2 linked regions of the Massilia litorea genome follow. The protein of the gene in region 1 interacts with the protein of each later gene in a pairwise test. Links are inferred from orthologs where the notes say so. Each region holds a gene or a part of one and is shown in the gene's direction. Other genes may lie near its edges.

Evidence for each region.
Region 2: the proteins of lpdA (region 1) and odhB interact in binary tests that used the Escherichia coli proteins (3 or more experiments, as listed by UniProt). The link is inferred for Massilia litorea from one-to-one orthologs.

Annotation. Positions count from the first base shown.
Region 1 is NZ_CP062941.1:2,332,887-2,336,136, forward strand. What follows is about bases 93-3,024. They hold lpdA (dihydrolipoyl dehydrogenase), read left to right. Parts: upstream 93-615; coding sequence 616-2,433; downstream 2,434-3,024. Other genes in these bases: aceF (dihydrolipoyllysine-residue acetyltransferase), read left to right, coding at 93-603; LPB04_RS10330 (NAD(P)-dependent oxidoreductase), read left to right, coding at 2,566-3,024. In the rest of the region: more of aceF, read left to right, coding at 1-92; more of LPB04_RS10330, read left to right, coding at 3,025-3,250. UniProt on the Escherichia coli protein: Lipoamide dehydrogenase is a component of the glycine cleavage system as well as of the alpha-ketoacid dehydrogenase complexes.
Region 2 is NZ_CP062941.1:2,834,466-2,837,635, forward strand. What follows is about bases 121-2,972. They hold odhB (2-oxoglutarate dehydrogenase complex dihydrolipoyllysine-residue succinyltransferase), read left to right. Parts: upstream 121-844; coding sequence 845-2,101; downstream 2,102-2,972. Other genes in these bases: LPB04_RS12635 (2-oxoglutarate dehydrogenase E1 component), read left to right, coding at 121-750; LPB04_RS12645 (PspC domain-containing protein), read left to right, coding at 2,171-2,509; lpdA (dihydrolipoyl dehydrogenase), read left to right, coding at 2,525-2,972. In the rest of the region: more of LPB04_RS12635, read left to right, coding at 1-120; more of lpdA, read left to right, coding at 2,973-3,170. UniProt on the Escherichia coli protein: E2 component of the 2-oxoglutarate dehydrogenase (OGDH) complex which catalyzes the second step in the conversion of 2-oxoglutarate to succinyl-CoA and CO(2).

The DNA of each region.
Region 1 (3,250 bases):
GAAGCGGACGTGACGGACCTGGAACAGTTCCGCGTCGATTCGAACGCGGCATTGGCGAAGCAGAAGTCGGCGGTGAAACTGACCATGCTGGCATTCGTGATCAAGGCCTCGGTCGCCGCGCTGAAGAAATTCCCGCAATTTAATGCCTCGCTGAGCGGAGACGGCGCCAGCCTGATCCTCAAGCAGTACTACAACATCGGCTTCGCGGCCGACACCCCGAACGGCCTGGTGGTTCCGGTCGTGAAGGATGCCGACAAGAAGACCGTGTCGCAGATCGCCACCGAAATGGGCGAGCTTTCGGCACAGGCACGCGACGGCAAGCTGTCGCCTGCGAACATGCAGGGCGCGACCTTCACCATTTCGTCGCTCGGCGGCATTGGCGGCACCGCCTTCACGCCGATCATCAATGCGCCTGAACTGGCGATCCTCGGCCTGTCGAAGTCGGCCATGAAGCCGGTCTGGGATGGTTCCACTTTCCAGCCGCGCCTGATGCTGCCGCTGTCGCTGTCCTACGACCACCGCGTGATCGATGGCGCCGGCGCCGCGCGCTTCGCCGCCTACCTGGCCGAAGTGCTGGCCGACCTGCGCAAGACCCTTCTGTAAGGAGCGCCGAGAATGAGCACTGTTGAAGTAAAAGTCCCGAACATCGGCGATTTCAAGGACGTCGAAATCATCGAACTGATGGTCAAGCCCGGCGACACGATCAAGGTCGACCAGTCGCTGGTCACCGTGGAATCCGACAAGGCCTCGATGGAAATCCCGTCGACCCACGCCGGCGTGGTCAAGGAACTGTCGGTCAAGGTGGGCGACAAGGTGAACGAAGGTTCGCTGCTGCTGATGCTCGAAGAGGGGGCCGGGGCTGCTGCACCTGCTGCTCCGGCCGCTGCGCCTGCAGCTGCGCCGACCGCCGCTGCCGCACCGACCGATTCGTATGCGCCAGCGCACAAGGCTGACGCCGCCGCTCCCGCGAGCGCGCCCGTTCCGGGCGCCGCCAGCTACAGCGGCCAGGTCGACATCGAATGCGAAATGATGGTGCTGGGCGCCGGTCCCGGCGGCTATTCGGCCGCTTTCCGTTCCGCCGACCTCGGCATGAACACGGTGCTGGTCGAGAAGTACGCGACCTTGGGCGGCGTCTGCCTGAACGTGGGCTGCATTCCGTCCAAGGCACTGCTGCACGTGGCGCACATCATGGACGAGACCGCGCACATGGCCGACCTGGGCGTGAGCTTTGCCGCACCAAGCGTCGACATCGACAAGCTGCGCGGCTACAAGGACGGCGTCATCAAGAAGATGACCGGCGGCCTCTCCTTCATGGCCAAGGCGCGCAAGGTGAATGTGGTGCAGGGCGTGGGCCAGTTCCTGAGCCCGAACCACATCGAAGTCACCGCTGCCGACGGCGCGAAGAAGGTGGTGAAGTTCGCGAAAGCGATCATCGCCGCCGGATCGAGCGTGGTAAAACTGCCTTTCGTGCCGGAAGACCCGCGCATCGTCGACTCGACCGGCGCGCTGGAACTGCGCCAGGTACCGAAGAAGATGCTGGTCATCGGCGGCGGCATCATCGGCCTGGAAATGGCAACCGTCTACTCGACCCTCGGTGCACGCATCGACGTCGTCGAGATGATGGATGGCCTGATGCAGGGCGCGGACCGCGAGGCGGTGAAAGTCTGGCAGAAGTACAACGCGCACCGCTTCGACAACATCATGCTCAAGACGAAGACCGTCGGCGTGGAGGCCCTCCCTGAAGGCATCAAGGTCAGCTTCGAAGCGGCGGAAGCCGGCGCCACCGCGCCGGAACCGCAGCTGTACGACCTGGTGCTGGTGGCCGTCGGCCGCAGCCCGAACGGTAAAAAAATCGCCGCCGAGAAGGCCGGCGTGGCGGTGACCGACCGCGGCTTCATCGGCGTGGACGGCCAGATGCGCACCAACGTGCCGCATATCTTCGCCATTGGCGACCTGGTGGGCCAGCCGATGCTGGCGCACAAGGCGGTGCACGAAGCGCACGTCGCGGCGGAAGCGGCGCACGGCGAGAAGGCATACTTCGATGCGAAAGTCATTCCGTCGGTCGCCTACACCGATCCGGAAGTGGCATGGGCCGGCCTCACGGAAGACGAAGCCAAGCAGAAGGGCATCAAGGTCGAGAAGGGCCACTTCCCGTGGAACGCGAGCGGCCGCGCGGTCGCCAACGGCCGCGACGAAGGCTTCACCAAGCTGCTGTTCGACACCGAGACCGGTCGCATCATCGGCGGCACCATCGTCGGCACGAATGCCGGCGACATGATCGGCGAAATCGCGCTGGCGATCGAGATGGGCGCCGACGGCGTCGACATCGGCAAGACCATCCACCCGCACCCGACGCTGGGCGAGTCGATCGGCATGGCCGCCGAAGTCTACAAGGGCGTCTGCACCGACCTGCCGCCGGCACGCAAGCGCTGAGCTGCCGAACGGCTGTGAGCCAGACCGAAGCCGGGACCGCGAGGTCCCGGTTTTTTTTCGCGCCGCATTTTCCGGATTGCTGTTTCAATGACCGGATCAGCCACAGGGCGGCACACTCGACAAGGAGCAGGCATGAATATCGGATTTATCGGACTCGGCGCAATGGGACGCGGGATGGCAGCCAACCTGTTGCGCTCGGGGCAGCCGCTGCGCGTATGGAACCGCGGCGCTGGACCTGTGCAGGAACTGGCCGCCCAGGGTGCGCAGGTAGCCGCCAGCCCGGCCGAGGCGGCGGCCGTGGACGTGCTGTTCACGATGCTGGCGGACGACGCATCGACCCGCGCCGTGCTGCTGGACGACGGCGCCCTGGACGCGCTGGCGCCGGGCAGCATTCACGTGAACATGGCGACGGTGTCGGTGGCCTTCGCGCGCGAGATGGCAGCGCTGCATGCCGCGCGCGGCGTCGGCTATATCGGGGCGCCTGTGCTCGGCCGGGTCGACGTGGCGGCCGCCGGCAAGCTCAATATCGTGGCGGCCGGTCCGGACGAGGCGATCGCGCGCGTGCAGCCGCTGTTCGACCTGATGGGGCAGAAGACCTGGCGTTTCGGCACGGCGCCCGAACAGGCGAATGCGGTCAAACTCGGCGCCAACCTGACCCTGGCCTGCGCGATCGAGGCGATGGGCGAATCGGCGGCGCTCGTCGGCGCGCACGGCATCGAGGCGGCCGGCTTCCTCGACCTCCTGAGCAACACGTTGTTCGCCGGTTCGCCCGTCTATAAAGGCTATGGCGCGATGATCGCGCAGGAGCGCTACAGCC
Region 2 (3,170 bases), 500 kb from region 1 along the record:
GCCCAGGTCGTGATCGACCAGTTCATCGCTTCGGGCGAAGTGAAGTGGGGCCGCGCCTCGGGTCTCGTCATGATGCTGCCGCACGGCTATGAAGGCCAGGGTCCGGAGCACTCGTCGGGCCGTATCGAGCGCTTCCTGCAGCTGTGCGCGGACAACAACATGCAAGTCGTCCAGCCGACCACCGCCGCGCAGATCTTCCACCTGCTGCGCCGCCAGATGGTGCGCCAGTTCCGCAAGCCGCTGGTCATCTTCACGCCGAAATCGCTGCTGCGTAACAAGGATGCCGGTTCGTCGCTGACCGAGCTGACCAAGGGCGGTTTCCAGACCGTGATCGGCGAGACCGACGAGAAGATCGAAGCGTCGAAGGTCAAGCGCGTGATCGTCTGCTCGGGCAAGGTCTATTACGACCTGGTCAACGCACGCAAGACGCGCGGCGTGAACGATGTCGCGATCATCCGCATGGAACAGATGTACCCGTTCCCGCACAAGTCGTTCGGCGCCGAACTGAAGAAGTTCAGCAACGCGACCGAAGTGGTGTGGGCACAGGACGAGCCGCAGAACCAGGGCCCGTGGTTCCAGATCCAGCACAACATTTTCGAAAACATGGACGAAGGTCAGCGCCTGGCATATGCCGGCCGTCCGGCCTCGGCGGCTCCGGCTGTCGGCTACTCGGACAAGCACGTGGCGCAGCAGAAGGAACTGCTGGACACGGCGTTCTCGAAGCTCAAGGGTTTCATCCTGACCAAATAAGTCCACACCGCAAACCGGTCGCCCCAAGGCGGCCGGTTTGTTTAACGTGTGTAACGTGTTTTCAAAATCACAGAATAATTTAACGGAGTTTTACATGGCACAAATCGAAGTCAAGGTCCCGCAACTGTCGGAATCGGTCGCTGAAGCGACCCTGCTGTCGTGGCACAAGAAGGTCGGCGAGCCTATCGGCCGCGACGAAAACATGATCGACATCGAAACCGACAAGGTGGTCCTTGAACTGCCGGCGCCAAGCGCTGGCGTGATCGTGCAACTGCTGAAGGCCGACGGCGCCACCGTCGTCGCCGGCGAAGTCATCGCCGTCATCGACACCGACGCCTCGGCGCAAGTCTCCCCGCTGGAAGTGAAAGCCGTACCGTCGGCCGCGCCGAACGCAGCGATCTCGACGCCAGCCGCTGCTCCTGCCGCCACCGGTGGCGCGATGTCCGGTGTCGCCATGCCGGCCGCTGCCAAGATCCTGGCCGACAACAACATGAACGCCGCCGGCATCGACGGCTCGGGCCGCGACGGCCGCGTGACCAAGGGCGACGCCCTGGCCGCAGTCGCCAACAAGCCTGCCGCCGCTCCAGCACCGGCACCAGCCGCCAAGCCGGCGCTTCAACAGGTCGCCGCACCGGTCGCGAACCTGGGCGACCGCGCCGAAGAGCGCGTGCCGATGAGCCGCCTGCGCGCCCGTATCGCCGAGCGCCTGCTGCAATCGCAGTCGACCAACGCCATCCTGACGACCTTCAACGAAGTCAACATGGCACCGGTGATGGACCTGCGCGCCAAGTACAAGGACAAGTTCGAGAAAGAGCACGGCGTCAAGCTGGGCTTCATGTCCTTCTTCGTCAAGGCCGCCGTTGCCGCACTGAAGAAGTACCCGATCCTGAACGCCTCGGTCGACGGTAACGACATCGTCTACCACGGCTACTTCGACATCGGTATCGCCGTCGGTTCGCCGCGCGGCCTGGTGGTGCCGATCCTGCGCAACGCCGACCAGATGTCGATCGCCGAGATCGAGAAGAAGATCGGCGAATTCGGCCAGAAAGCCAAGGAAGGCAAGCTGACCCTGGAAGACCTGTCGGGCGGTACCTTCTCGATCTCGAACGGCGGTACCTTCGGCTCGATGCTGTCGACCCCGATCATCAACCCGCCACAGTCGGCGATCCTGGGCGTGCACGCGACCAAGGACCGTGCCGTCGTCGAAAACGGCCAGATCGTCATCCGTCCGATGAACTACCTGGCGATGTCCTACGACCACCGCATCATCGACGGCCGCGAAGCCGTGCTGGGCCTGGTTGCGATGAAGGATGCGCTGGAAGATCCGGCGCGCCTGCTGCTGGACCTGTAATCTCTCTGTAACGGCCCGGACACGCAGGCCAGCGCTTGCGTGTCCGCCGAACCCTAGTGGAGGACTGCCATGATCTCCGATGAAATCCGGCGTCTGCACGAGCTGCACCAGGCCGGCGCATTGACGGCCGCCGAGTTTGAACAGGCCAAGGCGCGGGTACTGTCCGGCGCTGCCCCCGGCAGCGAAAAGGTCAGCCTGAACAAGGGCGACGGCACGCTCGCCGGCGACTTCAATGCGCTGCGGCGCTCGCGGGTGGACCGCTGGCTCGGTGGCGTCTGCGGCGGCCTGGCCCTTGCGACCAACATCGACGCCTGGGTCTGGCGCCTCCTGTTCGCGCTGTTCACCATCACCTTCGGGTTCGGGGCCGTGATTTATCTGCTGATGTGGATTTTTGTCCCAGAAGAATAAATAAGGAAGCTATTCATGAGTAACGAGAAACAATTCGACGTCGTCGTCATCGGCGGCGGCCCTGGCGGCTATATCGCTGCCATCCGCGCAGCCCAGCTCGGCTTCAAGACGGCCTGTATCGACGAGTGGAGCAACGCGGCAGGCAAGCCGGCTCCAGGCGGCACCTGCACCAACGTCGGCTGCATCCCGTCGAAAGCGCTGCTGCAATCGTCGGAACACTTCGAGCACGCCGGCCACGCCTTCGCCGAGCACGGCATCAATGTCGCCGGCCTGGAACTGAACCTGCCGCAAATGCTCAAGCGCAAGGACACCATCGTCAAGCAGAACAACGACGGCATCCTGTTCCTGTTCAAGAAGAACAAGGTCACCTTCTTCCACGGCCGCGGCGCCTTCGCCGGCAAGGCCGAAGGCGGCTACACCATCAACGTGACCGGTCCAACGACTGACACGCTGACGGCGAAGAACGTCGTCGTCGCCACCGGCTCGAACGCACGCCAGCTGCCGGGCGCGGAATTCGACGAGAAGCTGATCCTGTCGAACACCGGCGCCCTGGCCATCGATGCGGTTCCATCGAAGCTGGGCGTGATCGGCGCCGGCGTCATCGGCCTGGAAATGGGTTCGGTATGGCGCCGCGTCGGTGCCGACGTCACCGTGCTGGAAG